Regions from separate parts of the Pseudoalteromonas sp. APC 3358 genome, predicted to be linked through region 1. Evidence: predicted binding sites of a transcription regulator. Region 1 holds the regulator's gene; each other region holds the start of a gene.

What was found. The regulator FliA, encoded in region 1, starts transcription of late flagellar genes. The targets are predictions, from matches to a motif close to CTAAAGNTNNNNNNNNNNNNGCCGATA.
Region 2: a site for FliA is predicted at 3,309-3,335, ahead of QL995_RS04395 (DUF4402 domain-containing protein). Genes of this name have one in related genera too.
Region 3: a site for FliA is predicted at 8,456-8,482, ahead of QL995_RS08705 (VC2046/SO_2500 family protein). Genes of this name have one in related genera too.

The regions. Positions count from the first base shown of each region.
Region 1 is NZ_JASDCE010000002.1:482,559-493,145, forward strand. Features, by position in the region: gene fliR (flagellar biosynthetic protein FliR) at 1-296, shown strand, start outside; gene flhB (flagellar biosynthesis protein FlhB) at 306-1,436, shown strand; gene flhA (flagellar biosynthesis protein FlhA) at 1,509-3,620, shown strand; gene flhF (flagellar biosynthesis protein FlhF) at 3,642-5,123, shown strand; gene QL995_RS04800 (MinD/ParA family protein) at 5,116-5,976, shown strand; gene QL995_RS04805 (RNA polymerase sigma factor FliA) at 6,003-6,713, shown strand; gene cheY (chemotaxis response regulator CheY) at 6,754-7,137, shown strand; gene QL995_RS04815 (protein phosphatase CheZ) at 7,155-7,928, shown strand; gene QL995_RS04820 (chemotaxis protein CheA) at 7,944-10,151, shown strand; gene QL995_RS04825 (chemotaxis response regulator protein-glutamate methylesterase) at 10,210-10,587, shown strand, end outside.
Region 2 is NZ_JASDCE010000002.1:370,414-381,000, reverse strand. Features, by position in the region: gene QL995_RS04410 (hypothetical protein) at 1-1,290, opposite strand, end outside; gene QL995_RS04405 (fimbria/pilus periplasmic chaperone) at 1,325-2,155, opposite strand; gene QL995_RS04400 (DUF4402 domain-containing protein) at 2,165-2,647, opposite strand; gene QL995_RS04395 (DUF4402 domain-containing protein) at 2,651-3,253, opposite strand; gene QL995_RS04390 (SPOR domain-containing protein) at 3,369-3,923, opposite strand; gene QL995_RS04385 (SPOR domain-containing protein) at 4,295-4,978, opposite strand; gene galU (UTP--glucose-1-phosphate uridylyltransferase GalU) at 5,322-6,200, opposite strand; gene QL995_RS04375 (thymidylate synthase) at 6,224-7,075, opposite strand; gene lgt (prolipoprotein diacylglyceryl transferase) at 7,086-7,889, opposite strand; gene QL995_RS04365 (sulfite exporter TauE/SafE family protein) at 7,903-8,712, opposite strand; gene ptsP (phosphoenolpyruvate--protein phosphotransferase) at 8,803-10,587, opposite strand, start outside.
Region 3 is NZ_JASDCE010000004.1:313,074-323,660, forward strand. Features, by position in the region: gene cysB (HTH-type transcriptional regulator CysB) at 1-630, opposite strand, end outside; gene QL995_RS08665 (hypothetical protein) at 955-1,713, shown strand; one part of gene QL995_RS08670 (IS3 family transposase) at 1,820-2,183, shown strand; one part of gene QL995_RS08670 (IS3 family transposase) at 2,183-3,060, shown strand; gene QL995_RS08675 (NCS2 family permease) at 3,101-4,393, opposite strand; gene QL995_RS08680 (SEL1-like repeat protein) at 4,512-4,976, shown strand; gene QL995_RS08685 (SulA-like leucine-rich domain-containing protein) at 5,274-5,708, shown strand; gene QL995_RS08690 (YchJ family protein) at 5,747-6,226, shown strand; gene QL995_RS08695 (diguanylate cyclase) at 6,301-7,218, opposite strand; gene QL995_RS08700 (DUF6172 family protein) at 7,412-7,714, opposite strand; gene QL995_RS08705 (VC2046/SO_2500 family protein) at 7,894-8,421, opposite strand; tRNA gene QL995_RS08710 (tRNA-Tyr) at 8,534-8,618, shown strand; tRNA gene QL995_RS08715 (tRNA-Tyr) at 8,668-8,752, shown strand; gene QL995_RS08720 (SprT family zinc-dependent metalloprotease) at 8,894-9,580, opposite strand; gene QL995_RS08725 (MHYT domain-containing protein) at 9,871-10,587, shown strand, end outside.

The DNA of each region.
Region 1 (10,587 bases):
CATGGTGGTCTGTAGATCATTACTGGGACATAGTGACTTGGGGCGGCTGGATGTTTACTACAGCACTGGTACTCTCACTTGCACCGCTTACCGCGATGCTCGTTATTAATATGTCGTTTGGTATTATGACGCGTGCAGCACCGCAATTAAATATTTTCTCTATTGGTTTTCCGTTTACCTTGGTAGCGGGACTTATTATTATTTGGGCGACACTAGGTAACTTTGTTACTCAGTTTGAGTTTCAATGGTTAAAAATGGTTGAGCTAATGTGTACTTTAGTTGGTTGCTCACCTTAGGAGAAAGTCATGTCTGAAGACTCAGGACAAGAAAAAACAGAAGAACCCACATCCAAAAAACTTGAAGAATCTAAAAAGAAAGGCCAAATAGCGCGCTCAAAAGAGCTAGGTACCATGTTTGTACTTATTTTTTCGGCTATATCGCTTTTGATGTATGGGCCAGAAATTGGCAAAGGTTTATACAATGTAATGGGCCGAACCCTTAGCTTAAATCGCAACGAAGCCTTTGATACCACTAAAATGTTTGCCGTATGGGGAGAGGTTGCAGACGCGTTAATGTTTCCTATGGCTATGTTTGTATTAATTATCGTTTTGGCTGCATTTATTGGTAATACGTTACTAGGTGGTTTTAACTTTAGCTGGGAAGCTGCTGCACCTAAAGCAAGTAAAATGTCGCCAATGAAAGGCTTTAAACGTATGTTTGGCCCGCAAGCGGCTATTGAGCTTGTAAAGTCACTTTTAAAATTTGGTTTGGTTGCAAGTTTTGCTATATTTTTAATTAATACCTATTTTGATGAAATACTGCATTTAAGTTTAGAAAGCGCACCGGGTAATATTATTCATGCCTTAGAGATTTTAGGCTGGATGTTTTTAGGTCTTTCGTGCACTTTAATTATTATTGCCGCTATTGATGCGCCATTTCAAAGTTATAACCATAACAAACAACTTAAAATGACCATGCAAGAGATTAAAGATGAGTATAAAAACTCTGAAGGTGATCCACAAATAAAAGCACGTATTAGGCAAACCCAAAGGCAAATGTCGCAAAATCGTATGATGCAAGATGTCCCTGACGCTGATGTTATTGTTACCAACCCAACTCACTACTCTGTAGCATTGAAATACGATACAGAGCGCGCAGGAGCGCCAATAGTGCTTGCTAAGGGTATTGATGAAATGGCGATGCAAATTAGAAAAGTAGCAATAGGGAATGAAGTACCTATTTTAGAATCCCCTATGTTGACCCGAGCGCTTTATCATACGGCTGAAGTAGGAGAACAAATACCCGATCAGCTATTTACTGCAGTAGCGCAAGTTTTAGCGTATGTATTTCAGCTTAAGCGCTTTAATAAAGGGCGGGGTAAACGTCCAACTAAGCTCAATAACAAGCTCCCAATCCCCGATGCCTACAAGTATTAAACCGTTAACTTAGTAACTTGGAATAGTTATTGCAAATTCTACGTAGTGTCAATTTTTTGAAATTGTAGAATTATGAGTTTTAAAGCGGTATTACAACAACTTAACAGAGACAAAAAAGACTATGCCAAAGGGGTAGGTACTCCTTTGCTTGTGCTTGCAGCCTTGGGAATGGTGATCTTACCGTTACCGCCATTTTTACTCGATATTCTTTTCTCGTTTAATATTGCCCTCGCATTAGTGGTTTTACTCGTGACTGTTTACACGATGAAGCCGGTTGAGTTTGGTATATTCCCCTCTGTATTACTAATCGCTACGATTATGCGCTTAGCGCTTAACGTTGCCAGCACTCGAGTTGTATTACTTGAAGGTCATAATGGTGGTGATTCTGCCGGTAAAGTAATTGAAGCGTTTGGCTCAGTTGTTATTGGTGGTAACTACGCAGTTGGTTTGGTCGTATTTTTAATCCTTATTATTATTAACTTTGTGGTAATTACTAAAGGTGCTGGGCGTATATCTGAGGTATCTGCACGTTTCACCCTTGATGCAATGCCGGGTAAACAAATGGCAATTGACGCCGATTTAAACGCTGGTTTTATCAGTGCTGAGCAAGCGCGTGACCGCCGCGAGGAAGTAACTCGCGAAGCTGATTTTTACGGCTCAATGGATGGTGCGAGTAAATTTGTAAAAGGCGATGCCATTGCAGGTATTGTTATATTAATCATCAATATTGTTGGTGGTTTATTTGTCGGTATGATTCAACATAATTTGAGTTTTGGCAACGCAATGGAAGTATATACATTACTTACCATTGGTGATGGCTTAGTTGCTCAACTCCCTTCTTTACTGCTTTCAATTGGTACCGCGATTGTTGTAACACGTCAAAATGAGTCGCTCAATATGGGTGACCAATTTAAGAAACAACTAGGTAACGAAAAATCACTCTTTATTGCTTCAGGTATTTTGATCATCATGGGGTTAGTGCCTGGTATGCCGCATTTTGCTTTTTTAAGCTTAGGTGCGTTACTGGGTTATTTAGCTTACTACACACAGCAAACTAAGTTAAAAGCCGCTGCAGCAGAAGCCGAAGAAGCCGCCAGTGGCGGAAGCGCTGCAACAGGTATTGCCAATAAACAAGAGCAAAAAGAACTTGGCTGGGATGACGTTCAACAAGTTGATGTAATTGGCTTAGAAGTAGGTTACAGATTAATTCCATTGGTAGATCAATCTCAAGGTGGTGAGTTACTTAATCGTATTAAAGGTGTACGTAAAAAGCTTTCTCAAGAACTTGGTTTTTTAGTACCACCTGTTCATATTCGCGATAACTTAGAGCTTGATCCAAATGCTTACAGAATAACGCTAATGGGTGTTTCAACCGGTGAAAGCGAACTTAAACATGGCGACGAGCTAGCAATTAACCCAGGGCAAGTATTTGGCCCAATTAAAGGGGTTGAAACTAAAGATCCTGCGTTTGGCCTTGATGCAGTATGGATCAAGCCTGATCAAAAAGATGAAGCGCAATCACTAGGTTATACCGTTGTAGATTCAGCCACGGTAGTCGCCACTCATATTAGCCAGTTATTAACTAACAGTGCGGCGTTGCTACTAGGGCATGAAGAAGTTCAAAACCTGCTTGATATGCTTGCTAAAAGCCATCCTCGCTTAGTAGAAGGACTAGTACCTGATGTGTTGCCATTAACTGCAATTGTAAAAGTACTGCAAAATTTATTGAATGAAGGTGTAGCTATTCGCGATATGCGCTCAATTGTTCAAACCCTTGTTGAGTATGGTCCGCGTAGCCAAGACCCTGATGTATTAACGGCTGCAGTGCGTATTTCTCTGCGTAGGTTAATTGTTCAAGATGCGGTTGGTATGTCATCAGAAATCCCTGTCATAACCTTGGCACCTGAGTTGGAACAGATGTTGCATCAGTCATTACAAAATGCAGGCGATGAAGGTGCCGGTATTGAGCCTGGACTTGCAGAGCGACTTCAAGTGTCATTGACACAAGCGCATCAAAATCAAGAAATGGCCGGTGAACCTTCTATATTGCTAACGTCAGGAATGTTACGCACTGTGTTATCTCGTTTTGTTAAGTACACCATTCCAGGATTGAGAGTGATGTCTTATCAAGAGGTACCAGACGAAAGACAGATCAAGATTGTTAGCTCTGTAGGCCAACAATAAGATTTTAACAGGGGTTGAATCATGAAAATTAAACGTTTTTTTGCTAAAGATATGCGCACAGCACTTAAAGAAGTTAAAGATGAGTTAGGTGTTGATGCGGTTATTATGTCAAATAAGAAGCTGGCTAACGGTGTAGAAATTGTAGCGGCAGTTGATTATGACAAAGCAGCCCCTAAAGTAGCAGCGCAACCACAACGTACTGCAGAGCCGCGTGCTCAAGCACCACAGCAAAGTATGCATAATTTTGTAAAACCAGAGCCTCAGCGTGCCAAACCAGAGCCGCAGGCAAAAGTGGCTGACAGCCTACAAGCTTTATTAGAGCGCCAATCACCGCGTCCTCGCTCCCCTGAACTTGCATCAATGTTTTCACAATCAGGTATTGATACTACCGATAACTATCAAGAACCAGTTATGGAACAGCGTACTAAAAATATGTTTGCTCCTGAAAATGCAGCGCCAGTTCGTCCACAAACTCAAGCGGATAGCTTAGGTTTTGATGATTTAGACAGCGACTTTGATGATTTAGATAGTCCAGTAACGGCTCGCCAACAAACACCCAATAATGAAAGCGAAGAAATGACAACAATGCGTGAAGAAATGAACGCAATTCGTCAATTACTTGAGCATCAAGTATCAGGCTTAATGCAGCAAGATATGGCGCGTCGCGATCCAACACGCGCTTGCATGGTTGACCGCTTAGTCGGTATGGGTATTGATAAAGAAGTAGCGCAACAAATGGCATGTTTTGTACCTGATGATGTATCTCGTAAGCAAGGCTGGAAAGCGTTGTTAACGATGGTCGAAGATCAAATGCAAACAACCAATAATGAAATACTTCGCCAAGGTGGTGTATATGCGTTAGTGGGTCCAACAGGTGTTGGTAAAACAACAACAGTTGCTAAGCTTGCAGCTTTAGGCGCACAAAAATATGGCGCTGATAAAGTGGCCTTAATAACCACTGATACATACAGAATTGGTGCTTATGAACAGCTTGCTACTTACGGCCGTATTATTGGTTGTGGTGTAAAGCAAGTTAAAGATGCTAATGAATTAGCTGAAGTTTTATATCATTTACGAAATAAACGTCTAGTATTAATTGATACAGCAGGTATGAGTCAGCGAGATTTACGTTTAACTGAGCAGTTAAACACGTTAATGCGTAACCAACGTGTGGATATTCGCAGTTACTTAGTACTAAGCGCGACGGCACAAATTAATGTATTACAAGAAACAGTACGTCACTTTAAAAAAGTACAGTTAAGTGGTTGTATTTTCACTAAGTTAGATGAATCATTAAGTTTGGGTGAGATTATTAGTATTGCGATTCAAAATCGCCTTCCAATAGGGTATCTTACTAACGGTCAACGAGTGCCAGAAGATATTCGTGTTGCAAATGCTGAAAAACTAGTGAAAAAGGCTGAGCAGTTATATTTAAAAAGAACAAAAGCACAACATTCAAGGCACCAAGCAGTGGCGCCAAGTACAGTAGGGATGTATGATTAACACAGTATTAGATCAAGCAAGCGGCCTGCGCAAAATGAGTCAAAACAATAACAACGGCGTAAAAGTTATCGCTGTAACCGGTGGTAAAGGTGGGGTGGGGAAAACAAATGTTTCTCTAAATACCGCTATTGCACTAGGGCAACAAGGTAATAGAGTATTAGTGCTGGATGCTGACTTAGGTTTAGCAAACTGTGATGTGATGCTTGGTTTACGTGTAGAGCGCAATTTATCACACGTTTTGTCAGGTGAATGTGAGCTTGACGAGATTTTAGTTGAAGGGCCTGCTGGTATTAAAATTGTACCCGCTACATCGGGCTCGCAAAGTATGGTTGAATTATCGCCATCTGAGCATGCCGGGCTAATTCGTGCATTTAGCGAATTGAATACCGAATTTGATATTTTAATTGTAGATACAGCCGCTGGTATTTCAGACATGGTGCTAAGCTTCTCACGAGCAGCACAAGATGTAATGGTTGTAGTGTGCGATGAACCAACATCAATAACCGATGCTTACGCACTTATTAAAGTATTAAGCCGCGAGCACGGTGTTTATAAGTTCAAAATTGTTGCCAATATGGTCCGCAGTATGCGTGAAGGCACTGAATTGTTTGCAAAACTATCTAAAGTTACCGATCGCTTTTTAGATGTTTCAATGGAGCTAGTAGCAACGGTTCCTTATGACGAAAATATGCGCAAAGCAACACGTCGCCAAAAGGTGATTGTTGAGCTCTTTCCAAGTTCGCCAGCCGCTCTCGCGTTTAAAGCGCTGGCGACAAAAGCAGTTAAATGGCCAATACCAAATCAACCATCTGGGCATTTAGAGTTTTTCATTGAGAAACTAGTAAACGGCTAATTATGACAACATTGGTGAATAGAGCTATGGGATATCAATCAACACAAAACTTAAATGTGATTGTTGAGAAACATGCATCACTTGTTAAAAAAGTGGCATGTCATCTAATTGCTCGATTACCACCTAGCGTTCAGCTTGATGATTTAATTCAATCAGGAATGATAGGTTTAATAGAAGCTTCAAAAAACTTTGATGCAACAAAAGGCGCAAGCTTTGAAACCTTCGCCGGTATTCGTATTCGCGGGGCTATGCTTGATGAAATGCGTCGTGGTGATTGGGCTCCTCGTTCAGTACACCGTAAAAGCCGACAAGTTGCAGAAGCAATTACTGGGCTCGAAAGCAGTCTGAATCGCGAACCAACAGATACAGAAGTTGCTGAAAAACTTGAAATTTCACTCAATGAGTACCATCATATTTTAAATGATGTTAATACCAGTAAAGTATTAGGCATAGAAGACCTTGGTGTAGATGAGGATGTTATTACTCCCGTAGGCCAAGATTTAGCGCTAGACAAACCTTTTAATAATGTTAAAAATGATCGGTTTAATGAGTCTTTGCTAAATGCAATAAAGTCATTACCAGAGCGTGATGCAATGGTACTTTCTTTATACTATAACGATGAAATGAATTTAAAAGAAATAGGACATATACTCGATGTAAGCGAATCGCGTGTAAGTCAGATACATGGTCAGGCGATGATTAAGCTAAAAGCTAAAATCAATGACTGGATAAACTAGTAGTAAGTAAACTAAGGTTAATACCTCACTGGGGGATGTTTTGGATAAAAACATGAAAATTCTTGTAGTTGATGATTTTTCAACGATGAGACGAATTATAAAAAACCTATTACGTGACTTAGGTTTCACTAATGTTCAAGAAGCTGATGACGGGTCTACAGCTTTGCCTATGTTACAAAATCAAGTATTTGATTTTGTGGTTACAGATTGGAATATGCCGGGAATGCAAGGTATTGACCTTTTAAGAGCAATTCGTGCAGATGATAAGTTGAAACATATCCCTGTATTGATGGTAACGGCAGAAGCTAAAAAAGAACAAATAATTGCTGCAGCGCAAGCTGGCGTTAATGGTTATATTGTTAAGCCATTTACGGCTGGAACATTAAAAACTAAATTAGAAAAAGTATTTGAACGCTTAGGCTAATGATGGGGGAGAGGCTTATGTCAGCACCAGCTGCGCCTCAAATAACGTTAGAACAAGCTCGTCAACTCGTCATTTATTTAGAAAACGATGAGCAAGATAAAGCTAATCAGTTGATTTTAGAGACAGCTTCGCAAGAGCAGTCTAAATTATTTGCTGAAGTTGGGAAGTTGACTCGTCAACTGCACGAAGCACTTAAAAGCTTTGAGCTTGATACTCGCTTAACTAACATAACGACAGATGCGATTCCAGATGCTAAAAAGCGGCTTAATTATGTTATAGAAATGACAGAAAATGCGGCTAATAAAACAATGGATGCTGTTGAGGCTAGTTTACCTATAGCTCAGCAACTTGCAGATGAAATATCTCATATCAAACCGACATGGGATCGTTTAATGAGCCGGGAGATTGAGCTTGGTGAGTTTAAACAACTTTGCCATAGTATCGATAAGTTTATGAATAACTCTCATCATAAAACGGATGAGCTTCAAAGCTTAATGACAAATGTACTAATGGCTCAAGACTATCAAGACTTAACAGGTCAAGTTATTCGCCGTGTTATAGAACTTGTTAGAGAAGTAGAAGAAAGCTTACTTCATCTTTTAACAGCGTTTGCTGAACAAGATGACAGTGACAACACAGCGAATAAACTAGAACAACAAAAAACAAAAGAACCAGTTGCCACACAAACTTTAGCAGGTCCTGAAGGCCCTATTATTGATAAAGAATCGCGTAATGATGTTGTGTCTGATCAAGATGAAGTCGATGATCTTTTATCAAGTTTGGGCTTCTAAGAGGAGAGTAACTGCATGTTTGAAGTCGATGAAGATATTTTACAAGACTTTCTTGTAGAGGCAGGAGAAATCCTAGAGCTTTTATCTGAACAGTTAGTTGAACTGGAAAATAATCCAGAAGATACCGAGTTACTAAATGCCATATTTAGAGGCTTTCACACTGTAAAAGGTGGTGCAGGCTTTTTAGCTATGACAGAACTTGTTGATGCTTGCCACGGCGCTGAAAACGTATTTGATTTACTACGTCAAGGCGTGCGAACGGTCAATTCAGAGTTAATGGATGTTATTTTACAAGCGCTCGACACCATTAATGAAATGTTCGCGACTATCCAAAATAGGGATAAGCCAGAACCAGCAGATCCTGAGTTACTTCAAACCCTCCACATTTTGGGCCTACCTCCAACAGAAGCCGAGCTTAACGGAGTCGCTTCAGAAACTGACGTTGAACAACCTCTTGATGAAGTAGTTGATACGCCAATAGCTGATGAGGAAGATCCATTTGCATTTGATGAAATGTTTAGCGGAACTCCTTCGGTTAGTGATGCTGAAATAAACGAAATCACTGAAGATGAATTTGAAAACTTACTTGATGAACTACACGGTAAAGGACAAGGTCCTGCAGTTGAAAAGCCAGTAGCAAGCAGTAGTGATTTTAATGGTGATATTACTGATGATGAATTTGACAGCTTATTAGACGAGTTACATGGAGTTGGCAGTTTTGGTGAGGTTGCGAGTAAAGCACCTGAGCAAAGTAGTGTAGTTAAAGCACCTGTAGAACCAGCTAAACCAGCGTCAAATACTGCTAATTCATCAGATGATGAAATTAGTGATGATGAATTTGAAGCGCTTCTTGATGAACTTCATGGTAAAGGCACTGCACCTAAATCAATAGAAAGCACTCCAGCTGTGAAACAGCCCAATATCCCAGCTAAACCAGCTGCAAAAGCGAGTGTGCCTGTAAAAAAACCAGAACCTGTAAAAGCACCCGCTTCTAAACCGGTAGAAAAACCGGTTGCTAAAGCAGCGCCAGCAACGCCTAAAAAATCAGCGCCACCAGCAGCAGAGACGACAGTTCGCGTAGATACAAAACGACTTGACCAAATTATGAATATGGTTGGTGAGTTAGTACTTGTGCGAAATCGTTTGGTTAGTTTAGCGACCAATTCAGACAGTGAAGCAATGGGTAAAGCAATCTCTAACTTAGATGTAGTGACTGCTGATATTCAAGGCGCGGTTATGCAAACGCGAATGCAACCAATTAAAAAGGTATTTGGTCGTTTCCCTCGCGTAGTACGCGATTTAGCACGCAGCTTAAACAAAGACATTGACTTACAACTTGTAGGTGAAGAAACCGATTTAGATAAAAACTTAGTGGAAGCACTAGCCGATCCGCTTGTGCATTTAGTTCGAAACTCAGTTGACCACGGTATTGAAATGCCAGCTGTTCGTGAGGCTGCCGGTAAGCCTAGAACAGGTAATGTTACTTTATCAGCGTCTCAGGAAGGCGACCATATTTTGTTGACCATTAAAGATGATGGCGCTGGTATGGATGCTGAGAAACTGAAAAAAATAGCAATTAGTAAAGGCGTGCTCGATCACGATCAAGCGAGTCGACTTTCTGACACTGAAGCATACAACCTAATTTTTGCACCTGGCTTTTCTACAAAAGAAGAGATATCTGATATTTCAGGTCGTGGTGTTGGGATGGATGTGGTGAAAACTAAAATCACCCAATTAAACGGCTCTGTAAGTATTCAATCTGAGTTAGGTGTAGGTACTATTTTAGAGATAAAAGTACCACTTACCTTAGCCATATTACCGACCTTGATGGTAATTGTTGGCGCACAAACATTTGCGTTACCACTTGCTGGTGTTAGTGAAATATTCAACTTAGATTTAACGAAAACAAATGTGGTTGATGGGCAATTAACAATTATTGTCCGTAAGAAGGCAATACCGTTATTCTACCTCGAGCACTGGTTAGTTAAAGGCTCAGATCGCTCACAGCGAAAAGCAAAAGGCCATGTAGTTATTGTGCAAATTGGTACGCAGCAAATTGGTTTTGTTGTTGACTCATTAATTGGCCAAGAAGAAGTTGTAATTAAGCCGCTTGATGCGTTACTTCAAGGAACACCAGGTATGGCAGGTGCTACAATTACTTCAGATGGTGGCATTGCACTGATTTTAGACGTTCCAAACATGTTAAAACATTACGCAGGCTAATAATAAAGTAGGTATATATTTAATATATACCTACGCATAAATTTAATAAGAGAGCTAAATGGCCGTTAAAGTTTTAGTTGTTGATGATTCAAGCTTTTTTCGCCGCAGGGTAAGCGAAATTCTTGAGCAAGATAGCGACATACAAGTTATAGGCTTTGCTGTGAATGGCAGAGAAGCTGTTGAAAAAGCAGCTCAGCTACGTCCAGATATGATCACTATGGATGTCGAAATGCCTGTGCTTGATGGTATTAGCGCAGTTAAAGAGATAATGGCGAGTAATCCAACCCCGATCTTAATGTTTTCATCACTAACACGTGATGGCGCAACAGCAACGTTTGATGCGCTAGATGCTGGAGCAATGGATTTTTTACCGAAAAAATTTGAAGACATCGCTCGCAATAATGAAGACGCTATAAAGCTTTTACAAAATAAAGTG
Region 2 (10,587 bases), 110 kb from region 1:
TGTAAGCCCTTGCTCATATCTACCCGCAACTTGCCAACCCTGACCCTGCGAGCTTGAAACATTGTTATTTAGTAACTGCTTGCCTTGTTCAGTAACCGACAATTCATAGTGACCTTGTCCCTGCTTAAGTTGATTTCCGTCCACAAAGTAATAATCACTTTTACGCTCAACTTGACCTTGAGGCCCATAAAAAATAAGCTCAAAATTATTAGCTCCAAATAATAGGTTTATATTATCAAAAATATAACGCCCATCTGCGAGGCTAAGCTGCTGGTCTATTAATATTTCATTACGATACAGCTCTACATCCCAACCTGGCTGTATAGCACCGCTTAAGTTAACTTGATTATTGACTATTTTTCTATTGGTTACATTATTAGAAACTTTAACACCTCGGGCATACTGACTACTGTAGCTATTACCCACTTGCGTGGCGATAACATCACCAAAAGATATTTCAGTAGGCATGAAGCTGTTTTTTATTTCTTTGTCTAAGTTTTGCTTTGTAAACGTTAACCTAGAGTTGGTAAGTAAGTCAGTACTTCGTCCAGACAAAAAATACTCTGCAGATAAATACGCAAAGTCTTGAGTGCCTAAAAGTGAATAGTTCGTAGAATGTCTATCATCGCTCGCGGTAAAATTTAGTTGTAAGTCGGCAACCGGAGAAGATAGCGCTTTATATGGGCTAGCTTTCCATGGCAGCGTAGGTGGCGATCTTTTGTTAGGTGATTTAAGGTTGCGCGACTGTCTGTATCTTTGTTGTTCAACCGGTAAGGGGCTCTCTGAGCTTATAAGTAATTCTAAATCTGGGTAATCAATATTAAACTCTAGATTTAAAGCATTATGTAAACTTTGAATATCTACATAAATATCATCTTCAATGGTAATTTGATTTTTTGCTAATAAGTAGCTCTGTGTAGGACTAGTAAATACAGCGGGTGTAACCGCTGCATTTAGAAAAAGAGGTTGTTGATTTGCTCCAACACCTTGAGCAATTCGATTGCTAGCATCAACATTCATTGCAAATTGTAGAATATCAAATAAGTCGCTTAAACTAACTTGTACACTTTGCTCGCTTTTAATTGCTGCAACTTCACCTAAGTAGTATGAGTTTAAATAAAGCGAAAGTATTAATAACTCGCCTGTGGCGATTCGCTGTTGCTGATTTTCTTTGTTTTTATAATCAATTACTTCAACGGGCTTAGTTAGCTTTAGTTCAATTGCGCGTAGTGTTGTTAAAGCATCCCCTACGGAAGAATTAGGATTAGCTATTACACTATTACTAAGCAAACTACTTATGCTTAGTAATAGTGTATACAATAAATTATTTAGCGTCATTCACTGTTAAAACATTAAGTGATTGTGAAGTTAAAGGCAGAGTGTATTGTGCAAATGTAAGATCTTTATATTCTTGACTGCCTTCATATTTAAAAATGACTTTTCCTGCTTTATCTAAATTTTTGTCACTAAATAAACTAAGGGTTACAAACGCATTATCCACTTCTGGATAAATACTTAAATTACCAATTTCTGCAATTTTAACTTGCTCGTTATTACTATCAACAAAGTAAGCACTTAATTTACCGTAGCTACTAAACTTACCTTCTCGTTTTATATTCAATAAAAACTGAGGACGTTGATTGCTTTCATTTAGCACTAGTTGAGCTTGCTCTATGGCAACTTCTGGCTGTTTCATGTCTTTACGTAACAAAATAGGAATACTGTAGCTCATAATCATATTAACTTTTATTGAGCTTGTTTTATTAGTATTTTCACCAGGCAATGCTTGAAATAGAAGATGAGAGCGGTACTCACCAGAAGCTAGGCCTTTAGGTTTACGTATTGCTATTTTTACTGTTTGTTTTTCACCAGGTGCTAAACGCATTTGTTTTGGTGACAAACGTGCCATTGAACTTAAACTTTCGCTTGTAGCCTCTGCCAACTGTATGTAGCCACCGCTAGGTTGCGCTTGCTTCTCACTCCATAAAACACGATATGTTTGATATTCATCACCCGTATTAATTACGGTAACTTTAGCGGTTCGTTGACGTTCATCAAAACTAATACGGGTTGGAGAGATAAGTAAATTTGCGTATGCATTTTTTCCTAAAATACATACACTCAGTGCGAGCAGCACTACAACTTTATAAAGCATGTTTTTCCTTTAGTAATCAATCGTAATTTCTAATTGGGTGTCAGTAATAAAACTACCATCTAAGTAACTTTGGCTAGTCCCTGTCGTTATTAAACGGCCACCTACTTTGAGTAAAAGCTCTCCAAATTCATCGCTAGTTTGCGTTCTTGGTAAATCCACTAATACAACCGAAAACTTGGCACTATTAGCTCCAAGTACTTCACTTTGCAATGTAGAGTCACTCGTTTTGTTAAACGATATTTGAGTAAGGGGAGGTAAATCGGTAAATAAAAGTTCTGCGGGATTCCCCTCAGTTAATACGTAAATATTACCAAATGTGGTTGTTTCACCTTCATGGCTAATGGTTATAGAGCTTAAAGTATTATTTTGAGGGATAACTAAAGTGCCAAAATTAAGCGCTTCTTGTTGTATGCTTGCGCTATAGGCTTGCTCGCTAAACATTAACGAAAGCCAAGCAGAAACATACAAAAAGCGCATTGTTTGTTTAAACACTAATTAATATGACACTTCAATATTAAAGCTACCAGAATACTCACCATCAGGGTAATCCACACTTGATGCGTTTGATGAAGTAGAAAGAGTCGCGCCTATATTAAATGATACAGCGCCATCAACGCCAGCTTGTAGGTTGGGCGTAGCACTTGTATATAATCCACCAGCATTAGTACCGCTCGTTATAAAGTAAGTCCAAGTACCTACAGTAAAATCAGGTTCATTTAACCCTTGACCAGCTAAAGGTTGTACTAAAGTGTTTACTGGGTCGCTAATGGTTAAAATAGAATTTGGTACTACATCTGACACACTAAAAGCACCCGCTTCACCACCTTCAATTATTGATATAGTTGCCACATTACCAGCAGCGTCGTCTTGCGAGGTAACATTAGTTGCATCAGGATCAGGATTAATTGTAAGCGTAGCTTGCAGATTGCCTGTAGGATCTGAAATAGCACGAATAGTACCAAAATTTAAATCGTTATCTTTTGTGAGTACTACAGCATTTTGTACCGTTACTTTCGCTTCAAATGATTCTGTAGCAGCATAAGTGCTAAACGAGCTGACCACGGTGGCTACAGCTAATGCAGATAAATAAAACTTCATGCTAAATCCTTATAAGAAAATGGGCTTTATCAAATATTTGCCCAACTATAGTTAGTATCGACTATTAGTACAAATACTTTAATACTATATAAGTTTAAAAGGCCTAATTTATTAATTATATTGGTTTTCCGACAAAAGCAGCAATATTACATGCTTGATCAAGCTGATTAGCTAAATAACAAAACGCACTTACTTGAGCATCGCTTTTAAATGGACCTACACGTAATCCATACAAAGTCATATTATTATTTTTACGTTCAAACATAGTAAAATTAAATTGAGTAAATGCACTGGGGTATAATTGCTTAAGCCTTTCGACTCTTGCTTTAACAAGCTCTGGCTTTAAATACCAACCAAGCTGTGCTCCAATTTTAGTTTCATCTGTTAAGGCGAGTTCTGAATTTTGTAAGTTTGGTGTTTTTACTTCGGGAGTGTTATTTAGTGCCGTCGGTTCCAAATTCTGTGAAGGCTGATTACCATAGGTGATATCGGTTTTACTTTGCATGAGTAAAGGCGGGTTTTCAGTTAATTCACTTTGAGACGATAACGCCATAATTAATAGCTGTAAATCATCTTCCATAGCAGTTAAACGACCAATGCTTTCTTGCTGTAAGTGCCACTGCGAAACATACTCTTTTACTTGTTTATCAGTAATTAAAGAATGCTGCACGCTCTCGTTATTTACAGTTGCGCTGCTACATCCATATAAATAAAAAGATAAGAATAAAACTGATATTAAATGACAAGACTTAAAATACCGCATTGCAAAATGCACTCTACTAACCAAGATAATAAATCAAAGCAAATTTTGCGCCACTTTATAGCAACTTTTTAATTAAGTAGTCTATTTTGAGGTAAGAAAAGCCATATCGATAACAAGGCAAAATTTCATCATTTAGTTGGTATCACTAATTGCTGCTGCATTGCTCTACCTCCTGCATTCATGCAGTCGTATATCAAAAATTATTAGCAAAGTTAGCGTCAGGTCTAATCCTTCAAATTGATTAGGTATTATTGCAGATTGATATTACATACTGTGAGCTACAGCTTTACTGGCTTATCGGTGTAGTTACTTACTATGCAATCGAGTTTATATAACTTGAATACGTCACAGTCTGCTTTTGCATTTTTAAAGTTTTGGTAAGAGCCAAGTTTTAGCCTGTAAAACATTTTGTCGTTTATTTTGGCGGTTTCTACGTTAGTCAATATTTTGTCTCTAAACAACGGCGCTGCTTTAGTATTTAGCTCTTGCCATGCTTTAGCCACACCTTGCTCTGAGTCAACCGAAGCTACCTGTAAAGCAAATACATGTTTAGGTTTATTTAATTTTACAGTTTGTTTTTTATTACTGTAATTTTGTTTAACTTGTTGGCGTGACTTAACATTGCGTGTGTTTCGTGGTGAGCGTACAGACTTGCTGCTATACCCTTGATTAGACTGCGCAATAGCTTTGCTGTTTATAATATCGATATGATTTACGAGGTAAGTTATTTCTTTTTCTAATCTTAAAATTCGCTCTATACCTTCACGAGCTTGTTGCCACTGCATTGCGGCATCTTTTAGCTGTGCAAGTTCAAGGGCTGTAATTGATACGTAGTCAGGCGAGTTACTTTGAGGTTGTTCATCAATGGTTTTTATTTCAGGCGAGACGCTGCATGCTGTACCAAATAAAAGCATTAGCAAGCTAAGTAAAAGCCCAATGTTATTTTTTTTATATATAAACATGTATTAGTTGTCCTGAAAGCAGTGTTTTTACACTACATTTCAGTTAAACATTCTCACAAGAAAGCGTTTAACTTTATTTAAGCTGTGAGCTATAAAACTTAGCTCTTCGCATGCTTGTCAGTATTTCGTAAAACACAACGTTGCATACTCCACCCCTTCCTTGAGAGCATTATTTAATACAAATTCAATGCCAATTAACACAAACTTTACAACATAAATAACAATATGTCTGTAATGACTTAAAAAATTTTATTTTAGAGCTATTCCTTTCCTTACTTCTATCCTGATAAAACTCATAAAAAAAGGCGCCGATATAGGCGCCTTTCATGTTTTACGTTAACTGTTAAATCAGTTTTTTAATAAATGATTTTAATTCATCGGCAAATTCATCGCGACGAAGTGCAAACTCAATCGTTGCTTTTAAGTAACCAATTTTACTTCCACAATCGTGGCTACGGCCTTTTATAGCGTATGCATCTACTTTTTCGTGTTCCATTAACATCGCAATTGCGTCAGTTAATTGAATTTCGTCGCCTGCACCTTGCGGAGTTTTTGCAAGTAACGGCCAGATATTTTCGCTTAATACGTATCGACCCACTACAGCTAAGTTTGATGGAGCTTCATCTACTGGCGGCTTTTCTACCATATTAAGAATTGGCGAGCTTTCACCTTGCTTTAAGTCAACATCACCTAAATCAACCACACCAAACTGGTTCACTTGTGCCATTGGTACTGGTTCTACCATAATTTGGCTGTGCTTAGTTTTCCCAAAATTAGCGATCATTTCTGCTAAGTTATCTTTTTTAAGATCGCTCTCTACATCATCAATAATTACATCTGGCAAAATAACTACAAACGGTTCGTTACCAATAATAGGCGCTGCACAACTAATAGCATGGCCTAAGCCTTTTGCTTCACCTTGGCGTACGTGAATAATGGTTACGTCTTTAGGGCAGATTGCTTGCACTTCGGCAAGTAGTTGCCGCTTAACACGCTTTTCTAAAGTAGCTTCTAGTTCAAAACTTGTATCGAAGTGATTTTCGATTGAATTTTTACTTGAGTGCGTTACTAACACTATTTCTTTAATTCCTGCAGCAACGGCTTCGTTTACTACATATTGAATTAAAGGACGGTCTACCACTGGAAGCATTTCTTTAGGAATTGCTTTAGTGGCTGGTAACATACGAGTACCAAGGCCCGCTACTGGGATCACTGCTTTCATTTTATGTTTTCCTTAATCTTTTATTATACTGAAAATGGATATTGAATCACTTCATGGCATTGATAGCCTGTTACTTCAAAGTCGTCTCGTGTTACCCACGTTTCTATGTCTTCTAATGATTTAATTTTTGGATTAATTTTTAACTGAGGTGATTCAAATGGCTCACGCGTTAACTGCACGTCTCGCATCAGTTCAAGTTGGTTTTCGTAAATATGTGCATTAGCAATTTTATGATACGCCTTACCCGCTTTGTGGCCGGTAATTTGAGCCACTAACGCAAGCAACACAAAACACTGAATTTGATTGAAATTAAGGCCGAGCGGTACATCACAGCTTCGCTGGTATGACGTTAAGTATAGCGTATCGCCAAGTAGTGAAAAAGTGTGCGTATGCATACACGGGCGCAAACAACCAAGCTCAAACTCACCTGGATTATAAAACGTGATTATTTCACCACGGTCATCAATGCCATTTTTTAAGTTATTAATAACTTTGGAAAGCTGATCAAGCGTTGAGCCATCTGGACGTTGCCAACCACGGCCTTGTACGCCATAAACTCGCCCCATGTCATCCTCACCTTTACGGTTAGGGTTATTGAGCCATGCGTTGTTATCGTTCGCGTTGGCATCCCATGTTTTACAGCCAATTTCACGAAACTGTTCAGCGCTGTCGTAACCACGTAAATATCCTAGTAACTCAGCAATCGCTGCTTTGTAGTAACTTTTTCGCGTCGTGATCATTGGAAACTTATTATTAGCCACATCGTATTCTAAATCGGCATTAATAACGGTTAAACAACGCGTACCGGTACGTTTGTTTTCGACCCACTGACCTTCGTCAACAATACGCTGACATAATTTTAAATATTGTTTCATGCTTTTCTTATTATGCCTTAGCTGTTTTAACGTGTTGTGGTTGCTTATATGCCCAAATTAATAAACCTAAACCACCCACTATCATAGGAAGTGAAAGTATTTGTCCCATTGAAATAAAGTCGGCAAATAAACCGAGTTGTGCATCGGGTTGGCGGAAATATTCAATACAGAATCTAAACACGCCGTAACCTAATAAAAATACACCAGCTACGCTGCCTGCTGGACGTGGTTTTTTAATAAACCATTGCAGGATTAAAAACAGTACTAAGCCTTCAAAAAATGCTTCATATAATTGCGATGGGTGACGCGCAAGCGGACCGCCCGTTGGAAATACCATTGCCCATGGCACGTCAGTAACTCGGCCCCATAACTCACCGTTTATAAAGTTACCAATACGCCCTGCTAAAAGCCCTACAGGAACAAGTGGTGCAACAAAGTCGCCTACTTGAAGCAGTGACTTTTTACGCGTCCACGAAAAAATTGCGACGGCGGTTATAACGCCAAGTGTTCCACCATGGAACGACATACCGCCCTGATCTATTCTAAATAAATACAGTGGGTTTTCTATAAAATAACTAAACTGGTAAAACAATACGTAGCCAATACGCCCACCTAGTATTACCCCTAACATGCCGTAAAACAGTAAATCGCTTACTTGGTCTTTAGTCCAACCCGAATTTGGCTTTGACGCTTGACGATTAGCAAACCACATCGCAAATGCAAAACCTATTAAGTACATTAAGCCATACCAACGTACGCTTAGCGGTCCAACAGAAAAAATAATTGGATCAATTTGAGGAAACTCAAGTGCCATAAAAAATAAACCTTTAGCTAAAAACCATTTTAATTGCGATAACTACAAGCAGCACCGCGAAAACTTTCTTAATTGTATTAACAGGTAAATAGTGAGTTGCTTTGGCGCCAATGGGCGCAACAAACCACGAGGTAATAACAATCCCAAATAATGCAGGTAAATAAACAAACCCGGCAAAACCACGCTCTAAATCGGTAACATGCCAGCCTGCGCTGATGTAACCAATCGAGCCAAATAATGCAATAACAATTCCGCACGCTGCCGCGCAGCCAATTGCTTTTTTTATATCAACCGAAAAATAATTAAGCATCGGTACTATTAAAGCTCCGCCGCCAATCCCTATTAAACCTGATAACCCGCCCATTATTGCAGAAACGCCCCCTAAAATAGGACCAGCCGGCAACGGTTTTTCTGACATCGGTTTATTACGCGCGGAGAGCACCATTCTTGCTGCAATAAATACAACACTTATAGCAAACACTGTACGTAATATTTGTTCAGGGATTAAACTTGCTGCAAAGCCACTAATAAGTGCACCTAAAGCCACACCCGACATAACCCACGGGGCGATTGCCCAAGGCACATTATCATTTTTATGATGAGCCAGCGCTGAAGACGTTGAAGTAAATAAAATAGAAGCGAGTGAGGTTGCAATAGCAATTACTAATACATGATCAGCCGACGTTACATTAAATGAGAGTAGCAGAGTGGTTAGTACTGGAACGATAATTAAACCGCCGCCAATGCCTAGTAACCCAGCTAAAAACCCAACAATACAGCCTAGTAGTGCGCAGCTTGCGACTAACAAACCTAAGTCATACATAGTAATCTCAAATACCCTTTTAAGGTTTATATATTAAAGGATTATAAAACTAATAGCATCTGTGTATTGCAATTAATTAGGTGTACAAGCTTATTTGGGGGTGTAAAACAAATCACCTAATTTATGCTCTAGCATAAAGCTTCGCGTTAAACGTAGTACTTGTTTGGCAGTGGATTGCGCTAAACATTCACTTAGTAGTTGTTCCATGTCACTGACATTTAAACGCCTAAGTACCCACTTCACTTTATTAAGCGATGATAAATTCATACTCAGGCGTCTGTAACCCATGGCAATAAGCAAAATAGCACCTTCAGGATCGCCGCCTAGTTCACCACACAAACTAAATGGCAGTTCATATTGCTCACATTCGTGCGCCACTTTATTTAGTACTCTTAGTACACCTGGATGATAAGGGTTAAAAAGCTCGGCTACACGTGCGTTAGCTCTGTCTACTGCTAATAAATACTGTGTTAAATCGTTACTACCTACTGAGCAAAAATCGACTTTTTTTGACCACTCTGGAAGCATAAATACACTTGAAGGTACCTCTAGCATTATACCTATGTCGGGTCTTTCTATGGTTTGCTCTGGGTATTTTTCACTTAACTCAAAATAAGCCTGTTCAAATAACGCAAGTGACTCATCAACTTCTTCAGTGCCACTGATCATAGGGAGCATTATTTTTAAATTACCCAAACCAATATTTGCTTTAAGCATCGCTTTTAGTTGATCTAAAAATAACTCTGGATGATCAAGGCTAATACGAATACCACGCCAACCTAAAAATGGGTTTTCTTCGGTAATATTAAAGTAATCAAGTACCTTATCGCCCCCAATATCCAATGTACGCATAACCACAGGATTAGGATGATAGCTAGTTAGTACTTCTCGGTACCAATTTTCTTGCTCTGATTGCGAAGGAAACTGACCCTTTTGCATAAACCACGCTTCGGTTCGATAAAGCCCCACACCGTCACAAATATGCGCGCTACTTTGCTCAGTATTAAGCTCAAGGCCTGCGTTTAATAATAAGCTAACATGTTCACCGTCAAGCGTAATTGATTCTGAGTCTTGCTCAGCTAAAAAGCGGTTATTAAGTAGGTTATCTTGATGCTGTAACTCTGTGTATTCGTCCATCAGCATTTGTGAAGGCGATATATATAAACGCCCAGCAAATGCATCTAAAATCATCGGTTTGCCATTAAACTGCAGTAGAGGTAAATCCTCTATACCCCAAATAGCAGGAATGCCCATCGCACGCGTTAATATAGAAGCATGGCTATTTGCAGAGCCATTTACGCTTACAACGCCTGTTAAATGACCTTTTGGCACTTCAGCAAGCATGGCGGGTGTTAAGGTATTAGCAATTAAAATAGTGTTGGCCGGATAATTTTTAACAGCGTGCTCGGTATTTACAAGGTGGTGTAATACGCGAAGACCAATGTCTTTAACGTCAACAGCACGCTCTTTTATATAAGGGTCTTGCATGGCATTAAATTGAGATATTAAACGCTCTATTACAATTTTTAGGGCGCTTTTAGCACACCACCCTTCTTGTAATTGCATTTCAACATTATGCCCTAAACTTTTAGCATCAAGCAGTTGTTGATACACATCAAATACCGCAAGAGCTTCGTGCGGAATAGAATCGCTTAGCGTCATCGATAGGGTATTAAATTCTTTGCGCGTTGCAGCTACAGCTTGAGTAAACAAACGACGCTGCTCAGTGACGTCACTGTCTTTTAAAAGCTCAATAGATTTAAAATCAAGTTTTGGTAATACAACAAATGCTTGTCCTATACCTATTCCTGGCGCGCTCGATACACCTTTTAAAACAGACGTTTGATGAGATGATTCATCTTGGCGTAGTATTTC
Region 3 (10,587 bases), on a different contig from region 1:
TTTATCTAACTCTGAGCGGCCCGTAAAACCAAATACATATGTAATGAGTGGATATTGAGCAATATCAGCAACGGTTAAACTATTTGCCTTTTTAGCCAACGGATGGTCTTTAGCGACAACAATACTGCGATTCCAATGGTAGCAAGGCAGCATAACTAAATCTGAATACAAATGCAGTGCTTCTGTTGCAATAGCAAAATCGGCATCACCGCGTGCTGCAGCATCCGATATTTGCTGTGGAGTACCTTGGTGCATATGAAGCGATACCGCAGGGTATTTTTTCATAAACCCTTGAATTACGTTAGGCAAAGCATAACGAGCTTGGGTATGTGTTGTAGCAATATTTAACTTACCTTGATCAGGTAGCGTATGCTCATTAGCAACGGCTTTAATACCTTCTACTTTAGAGAGTATTTCACGAGAAATATTAATAATATCTTCGCCGGCACCGGTTACATGCGTTAAATGCTTACCACTGCGACCAAAAATTTGCACACCCAACTCATCTTCTAACATGCGTACTTGTTTAGAAATTCCTGGCTGCGAGGTAAATAAACTCTCAGCAGTCGCTGAAACATTTAATTTATGATTTTGTACTTCTACGATGTATCTGAGTTGTTGTAATTTCATGGCTGCAAATTTTAACGTTATTATTCATATTATTTATAAAGGCAATACCGCTTAAAACCAAGTGTTATTTACGTAAAATAGCACTTTAGGTCTTTAGGTGTGCAATTATCTGATTAGAGCTCAAGGCTAGCATAATAAATATGCTTCAGGTAGCGATGATTATTCAGCTTTAGTTTATAAGCCCTTAGGCTTACTGCAGTTTATAAAGAGCTCAACCTATCAATTTTTTGGTATATTTTTTAAGTTAATCGGCGCAAAGCTACCCTGTTAACGTATATTTAATGTAAGATTAAATAATTAGGTTATATATCCGAGAATTACACCATGATCGTTTCTATTATAATAGTGCTTATAGTTGCATTGATTGTGATTGCACTTTGGGTAAGTGCTGTACAACAACACAAAGAAAAACAAGAGGCAGAACGCCGTAAAGAGCTTACAAAACAAAAAGCTATAATAGAAGAAACAGAAGAGGCACTAATGAATAGTGCTAACATCCCCCTTTCTGAAAATCTAATTCGTACATTACAGCGCCGTATTTACGAAGCCTTAAATACAATGGTTACTAACTCGCAAACATCTAAAGCACTTAAAAGCCGCTTAAGTGAAGCAAAAACGCACTTATCTAATCCAGTTCAAGATAATAGCAATGAAGCTTTAACGCTACCGAGTAATGACAAACAACTTGTAGGCCTAATTCAGGGCATTAAAAAATTACGCTCAATTTTACGCTCTGAACACAGCAAAGGTCGTATTGATAGCCAAGTTTTTGTTTTAGAAGATAAACGTCTCGAAAAACTACAACTGCGTATTAATATTGAAAGCCAAATAAAACGTGGCTTGTCTGCCCGCTCAGCCAGTATGGTTGGCTCTGCAAGACAGTACTTTGAAAAAGCGCAGGCAACACTCAGCGCAGTTACCTACTCTGATGAATATGTAACAACAAAACGGCTAGAAGTTGAGGGTTACTTAGAGGCAATTAGTGTTGAACTTAGAGCTTCTAATGCAAGCGCACTTAAAAAGAAAACAGAAGAAGAGCAAGACGACTTAGATATACTGTTTGCTCCTAAAAAGAAATGGTAGTGCTTTTATAAAAGCATTAAAAAAGCCTGCACAAATTAAAATTTGTGCAGGCTTTTTTGTATTTTTTGTCTCGTCCTGAAATGTGTTTACACATTTAGGATTTATTATGACCAAGTCAAATAATACACCGATCAAACGAACACAACGAGATTATTCATTAGGCTTTAAATTACAAGTTGTGGACGCTGTAGAAAAAGGCGATATGACTTATAAACAAGCCCAAAAAATTTATGGCATACAAGGTCGTTCTACCGTGCTTACTTGGTTAAGAAAACACGGTAAGATGGATTGGACTCAATCACCTAAGATAACTATGCCTACATCACCTAAAGCCAAAGAAAGTCCCGCTCAAAAAATAAAACGCCTCGAGCGAGAGCTTGAAGATGAGCACTTACGTAACCTGTTACTCAATGAAGTGGTTAATATTCTTGACGCTGAGCATGGAACAAGCCTTCGAAAAAAGTATATTGCCAAGGAGCAAGAAGCCTTCAAAAGCAAAAAATAGTTAGCTTAGAACGTGCTTGCATGCTGCTTGGTATAACGAGACAAGCGATATATCAACGAGAGAGCAGAGCTAAACTGCGTGCTATTGAACTAGCACCAGTTAAAGCGATGGTATTGGAAATACGACGTTTTATGCCGCGCTTAGGTGGAAGAAAGTTGTATTTTTTACTTAAACCAAAATTCATAGAGCGAGGCATAAGTTTAGGTCGAGACGCTTTTTTTAGTTATTTGAAAAATGAACGTTTATTGGTTAAACCTAAGCGTAGTTACACTAAAACTACGTTTAGTAAACATTGGATGAAAAAGCATCCTAACTTGCTAAAAGATGTGCAGCCATCGCGGCCAGAAGAGGTTTTTGTAAGCGATATAACCTATGTTCAATCAGAGCAAGGTGTTCACTATCTATCGCTAGTAACTGATGCGTATAGTCGCAAAATTATGGGTTATGAACTCAGTGATGAAATGAAGGCGACAGATGTTGTTAAGGCATTAGATATGACAATCAATAATCGTCAGTATCAATGTAGTACGATTCATCATTCAGATAGAGGGTTGCAGTATTGCTCGCAGGTATATCAAGTAAAGCTTAATGAAAATGGCATTATTCCATCAATGACCGATGGCTATGACTGCTATCAAAATGCACTGGCGGAGCGTATTAACGGCATATTGAAACAGGAGTTCTTACTCTATAAATGCCAAAATCTAAAAGAGCTACGTGAACTCGTCGAAGAATCAATATTAATATACAATGAAATGAGGCCGCATTTGAGTTTAGGAATGAAAACACCAAACCAAGTGCACAAAAAAAGCCAGGAGCAAAAGCTACTGGCCTTCAATTAAAACCGTCAACGTATTTTAGGACGGGACATTTTGTTAGCTATTAAGACAAAAATGCAAACTTGAAAACAAACAAGGCTGTTAATATCCAAACACTAATACTGACTTGATCTTGCTTACCGCACAAGACTTTAACCGCCGTATAAGATATAAAACCAAGTGCAATACCGTGCGCAATCGAAAACGTTAATGGTGTCATTAGTAATACCACAGTAACAGGAATTGCATCGGTCATATCATCCCAGTTTACAAACTTTAAATTTTGCAGCATCAGAACAGCGACATATAAAATAGCGCCTGCCGTAGCATAAGCCGGTACCATTTGTGCAAGCGGTGCAAAAAACATCATTAGTAAAAAGCAAATGCCTACAACTACAGCTGTTAAGCCAGTACGTCCGCCAACAGATACACCAGCAACCGATTCTATATACGATGTAGTCGTAGACGTACCTAGCATCGCACCTGCAATTGTTGCTGAGCTGTCAGCACTTAATGCGCGCCCTAAACGAGGCATGTTACCTTTTTCATCAGCTAAACCTGCTTTTTGAGTTACCGCAACTAATGTACCCGAAGTATCAAAAAGATCGACAAACAAGAAAGCAAAAATAACACTCATCATTGATATATCAAAAGCGGCTGCAAAATCTAGCTGCATAAAAGTAGGCATTATTGATGGTGGCATAGCCATAACACCGTGATATTCAACAAGCCCAAAACTTAGAGCAATGCCAGTCACTAATAAAATACTAATAAGCACGCCACTTTTAAAGTCGCGATATAAAAGCGCTGCAATTACAAAAAAGCTTAATATAGCCAATAACGGACCCGGAGAAGTAATGTCGCCCAACTGTACTAATGTTGCCGGGCTTGAGACAATAATGCCTGCATTTTTAAGGGCAATTAATGCTAAAAAAGCACCTATACCCGTTGCGATTGCTCGCTTGAGCACCAGAGGTATGGCATTAATAATCCACTCTCTGACTTTAAATAAGCTTAAAAACAAAAATATACAACCCGACATAAATACAGCCCCTAACGCGGCTTGCCAGGTATAACCCATTCCTAATACGACACCATACGTAAAAAAGGCATTTAGTCCCATACCAGGCGCTAATGCTAATGGATAATTAGCCCATAAACCCATTATAAAACAGCCTATCGCAGCTGCTATACATGTCGCTACAAATGCAGCCCCTTGATCCATCCCAGCCTCTGCGAGCATAGCCGGGTTTACAAATACAATGTATACCATAGTTATAAAGGTAGTTAGGCCAGCAACGCATTCGCGTTTAACTGTTGAATTATTTTCGCTCAGTTTAAATAAGGCTTCGAACATAATAAACTTGTGATAGTAAAAAGTGGCGAGATTTTAACATAAAAATTATCTTTTACAGGACATTTTACCTTGCTATATACTAAACTGTTAAAGTAGTTAAAATAATAAATGAACCGATATGCTTAAAACAACACCTTGTGAGCAAGACTTAGAGCAACAGCTAGATAATATTTTAGGTTTTGTTACTCAACCCGAAAATACCTCTGTGCCCGTTGATAATAAAAAAGATGAGCAAAGTACGTTAAATAAAGCCCTATATTATTTAAAAAATAATCAAGCTCCATTGGCTGCAAAATGGATGCGACTTGCTGCAATGGCGGGAAACCATAGAGCACAGTTTTATTTAGGTTTATTTTTTGTGAAAGGTGAAGGCGTGCCACAAAGTGTATTTCATGCTGTAGCTTGGTTAAGCTTAGCAAGTAGCCAAGGGTACGCCCCTGCCACTGCAGCGGTTACAGATATACGCAAACATATCGAAACTAAGCGATTTAAAGATGCTCAATGTTATGCGGCAAGTTTGTACGAACAAATTCACCAACTCCAGTTTTCTCATATGATCCCTCGCACGAGTGAAAACACATAAGCTAGCTATGGCAGAAGTACTGTATGCAGTGTTAAAAATACTGTATATGGTTACAAAGATAATCCTATACAGTATAAAACCCCAAAATGAAGACACTGCTCAAAAATTTATTTTTAGAATACCTTCTCAAAAATAATTCCATAACAATCTGATTAATAAAGAATTATAAATTAAAAAAATAAAAACAATGATCAAAAGCTGAATAACTGTACAAATAAATAGCATAAAAGGCTTGCACGAAAGCACTGTATAAACTACTGTATATGAATACTGTATAAAAACCCAGTGAGTGAAATTATGTTACAGCCTATTACCGTAAGAACAGTTAAAAGTTACCAACAAGATGAGCAAAGCGATTGCGTGAATTTGATTCAAATTGAAGATGAAATTTCAGCGACCTTTGAGCTTTTAAAAGTATTACACCAATACAATAGCTCTAATGCATGGACGTTACTAATTGCTCCAGATCACGTACCTAGCAAAGCTTTACTTGACTCATGCTCTATTGATACAAGTAAATTACTTGTTATTAGACAGAAGCACCTAGTAAATTTAGAGTATGTATTAAATTCTGCATTACATAACGGAAACTTTGCAGCGGTAATTACCTGGACCGATATAGTTAATAACCAACTACTTACGAATCTATCGTTCGATTTAAGTAAAACGAATACAAAACTATACTGTTTTACTAAAAAGTCTCAAACAACAGAGATATCACTCGCCCAATAAGCTTGTTAAACTAATGTTTTAGACTTTGTATTATTATTATGACTTCACTCAATACCACATTATGTTTTTGCAGCAGTGGGCACAATTATGCCGATTGCTGCGAGCCGCTTCACTTATCTGTTAAGCAAGCTGACTCTCCTGAACAACTTATGCGCTCACGATTCAGTGCTTATGTTATTAAAAATGCAGAATATATTTATCAAACCTACGCAAAAGAAAAACAAGCTGAAAATCCGGTTAAAGAAATCAATGATTTTGCTAACAGCTGTCGATTTATAAATCTTGATGTAATTGGGTCAAGCCATGATGGCGATACCGGTACTGTAGAATTTAAAGCCCAATATTTTTATCAAAACTTATTTTGTGAGCTTCACGAAAAATCGCAGTTTATTAAAGAAAACACTCAATGGCGTTATTTAGATGGCACTATATATCCTGTTGAAGATATTAAAGTGGGCAGAAATGATGACTGCCCATGTGGTAGCAATAAAAAGTACAAAAAATGTCATAGCGTGTAATAAATAATCTTATTTAATATTTATCACCTACAAGGTGTTTTTAAGTGGCAAAGTGATTTATTAGCTAGCTAAACTTAAAAACACACTTGGTTACGACCTTGCATTTTGGACTCATACATTTTTTCATCTGCGATCTGCAAGGTGTTTTTGTTATTTACATACGGTTTTAGGGTTGCACCGCCAATACTAATAGTCACAAAGTCATATTCTGAATATCTGTGTAATATTCCTAAATCGACCACATTTTGTTTAATTTTATCAGCAACACAAATCGCACCTTCAGTGCTTGTATGCGGTAGAACAACTACAAACTCTTCGCCGCCGTAACGCGCAACAAAATCGGTTGGCCTTTGCAAACTATTAGTAATAGTTTGTGCAACAAGGTTTAAAACCGTATCGCCTTGCACATGACCATAAAGATCGTTGTATTGCTTAAAGTAATCTATATCGATGAGTAATAGTGCATAGTCGACTTTTTCTCGTAAGGCACTTCGTTCCATTTTAGAAAAATGCGCATCAAAATAACGACGATTGAATACCTTTGTTAAATCATCTAGAAATACTTTTTGATTGAGTAAGTCATGTTGTAATTTTAACGTTATATGCGCACGAACTCTTCTAAATAATGTTTCTTTTTTAATCGGCTTTTTAATAAAATCGACAGCTCCGGCTTCCCAGCACTCTTCTTCTTGATTTTCAAAGGATGTAACAAAAATAACGGGGATATCTTGTGTTTCAGTATTATTTTTTAATTTTAAGCATGTTTCAATTCCGCTCATCCCACCCATATTAATATCGAGTAGGATAATATCAGGTAAATCAACATTACAAATTTCTATCGCCTCTTCACCACTTCCAGCAGTTGTCACATTAAAATGCTCTGATAATATTTTTTTTAATACAATTAAGCTTAATAGCTGATCGTCAACGACAAGTACCTTAGAGCTCTTTAAGCTTAATTTCAATTGGTGGTCAGAGTAATTTATAGGCATGGTACAACTGTTTTGTTTTTTTAATTAAACACACCCTATATCACTATATTTTATTATGCAAATGTTAATAAATTAAAATTATACTTATTAGTTACTAATAAAAATGATTTATGGTGAATCTTTAATGCATAAAAACAAAAAATGAGCCACTTGGGCTCATTTTAAAACTTCGAACACTTAATTAAATTAAGTGTTATTCGTCATCATCTAAATCTAACTGTTGACGTTGAGCAGGTCGAGCTAAAATCTCTACATAGAAAGAGGTCAAACCTTGCTTTTCAATTTCGCCAATTTGGTTACTTAATTCAGCAACGTGCACAACTTGCGCATCTTCAGCTGTGTTACCAAACTTACAGTCAAATGCCCAATAGTCAGCATCTTCAGGTAGCGTTTTATTACGCTCTCTTTTCAAATATTTTTTCACTTCGTGCTTTGCAGCATCAACCATACGAGGGTATTTGATTTTCTCGTGATTTAGCGTGAATGTTTTCTTCATTACGTTCCTAATTACCTTGGTTTAATGATAATGGCATTTCATGTCATACCATTTGACGCCATTATAGCAACTGCATTTAATTTTTGGATGCTTTTTTTTCATTAAATCAATTATTAGCAAATATATAAAGCATACCCGTTATAAAGCATATATTAACTGTTGATTATTACAATGATATATCACACTGCAATAAGCTGAAGTGGTTGATGTAGTGCATCATTATTAAGGCTGTCGTAAAAAGCTGCTGCATCTATAGGAGGATTAGCAAGTTGTGTTTGTTCGCTTTTAATTCTTCTTCTGACAACAAGCTCACAGTTATCTATTATATTAAGTGGAATATGCTTATCATCATTTCTAATCGCAAGTGGTTCAGGGCTTAAGCATTGTCTTAACTTAATACTTGTCATACCGCAGCGCGCTCCTTCTTGAGATATTAATGATGCATTAAATTGTCCAACCAACATATTATATTCATCAGGGGCTAAAAGTTGCTTTGGACCTGCGCCAAATTGCTTTCTTAACGCCTCTTCTTCTATAACTAAATTATCTATTTCAGTTTTTGGTAAATGAAATTGACTAAAGTCGAGTGCGTCATGTGACAGCATCGCTAATAATAGTGCAAATTCGCCACGGCGATTTTCATGCACACTATTATTGAGTCTACTGTTTAACTGACTCTCTGTGATTAACAAATCATCTATTTGCATAGTCTTTAGCCGATTGTGGTAACTGATAGATATTTATCGGCTTTATTTCAATTTTCTTTAGCTTTTTTCTTTACTTAAATACGCAATTTGCTATTATCAGCGCCGTTGCATTGGAGGGGTTCCCGAGCGGCCAAAGGGATCAGACTGTAAATCTGACGGCTCAGCCTTCGCTGGTTCGAATCCAGCTCCCTCCACCACTTTTCTTACCGCTAAGTTAAGTGGGGCCAAATGCAATAAAATTAGTGTGGAGGGGTTCCCGAGCGGCCAAAGGGATCAGACTGTAAATCTGACGGCTCAGCCTTCGCTGGTTCGAATCCAGCTCCCTCCACCACTTCTCTACTATTCCTATATTCCTATATTCCTATATTCCTATATTCCTATATTCCTATATTCCTATATTCCTATATTCCTATATTCCTATATTCCTATATTCCTATATTCCTATATTCCTATATTCCTATATTCAGTAACATCAAAACACCCACTGTAAACTCATACCATTTTGTTTTAACCAATTAGATGATGTTTTGTAATCGGGGAAAAACGCCTCTACTCGCTGCCAAAAAGCTTTGCTATGATTTAAATACTTTAAATGGGCAAGCTCATGAACAATCACATAATCTATAGCGTGGTAAGGAGCACCTATAAGATGTAAATTAAAAGTGAGTTCTCGCTTGCTATTACAACTCCCCCACTTTCGTTTATAAACACCTATTTTTAAATCATTTGGCAACTCTTCACCCATTTGAGTACAGAAATACGCTAAACGCATTTCTATGTAAGCAATAAGCTGCTCTTTTAAATAAGTCTCTAATAGCTGTCGATACTTTTGATTAGTGTTTTTAACTCGAGGAGATATTGTAATAAGTAAGTGGTCATCATACGGGGTTACTTTGGAATCTTGGCCTGAGTCCAATTTCAAATAAATAGTTTCTGAAAAAACACTTATTTTTTTAGATTCAAAAGGGTACTGCTTAGTGTCATCAATTGACAATTGTTTTTTTAATTGTTCTGCAACCCACTCTTGTTTGTCAACTAACCAAGTATCAATGTGTTTTTTTGCGACAAAATGTGGCGCATACACAGTTACCTTTTGACTATGCACTTTTATTGCGACTGTTTTGCGTCTAGTACTCTTTTTTAGTTGATATTCAAACACGACTTAAACTCTAAATATAGCATCCGTTTATATAATCCATATTACCATCAATTTTAAACTCTTAAGCATAAAGTCGCACTTAACTCCTAATCCGCTTTATTATAATAAGCTAGAGATTGAGCCGTCTGTTTTCTTTGAATTGAAAGTTAAATCACTTTATTTACTTCAATAACAAAACAATAAATAAATTTGCTTAAAATTCGTCACTTTATAGCGCGATTAGAAATAACGGTTCATTTATTAGTAAATTAGATTAAACTTGTAAAATAAAGATTATATTTCGAGCCGTTATGCTATCAGCTTTCTTCATTACAGACCAAGATCCAAGCCTAATACTTAATGGGGTTTACGACCCTCTTCTAGTCTCAATGTCTGTATTAATAGCCATTTTTGCTGCTTTTTTTACTACTAAGCTCATTGATTTAGCAAAAGAGACTAAATTCCCTCGTTATCAACGTTTAGCAAATATAACTGCAGCAACTGTATTTTCTTCTGGTATTTGGAGTATGCACTTTATAGGTATGTTAGCTTTTTCGCTATGTACTAATATAAGCTACGATCCAACAATCACACTACTCTCTTTTCTTCCTGCTTTATTAGCATGTCAGTATGCGGTATCAATACTTGTAAATAGTGATGGAAACTTTAGAGTGCTCAGCATTTGCTCCATCTTACTTGGGGCTGGTATTGGTACAATGCATTACAGCGGTATGGCTGCAATGGAGCTTTCCCCAATGTTGCGCTATGACCCACTGACCTTTGGCCTTTCAATTTTAGTTGCCGTCGCTCTTTCGTTTATAGCGTTATATAGCCGCTTTAATCTTGAAAAATTTTTTCCAAAATTATCATACCTACAAAATAGAGCCATCAGCGCTATTATATTAGGCTTTGCTGTTGCTGCTATGCATTATATGGGCATGGCATCTACACGCTTTGTTGCAACATCCCCTCTTTTATATGACGACGCAAATGCTTCTGCTGGGCTCACTTTTGTAGCCATCGCGGTT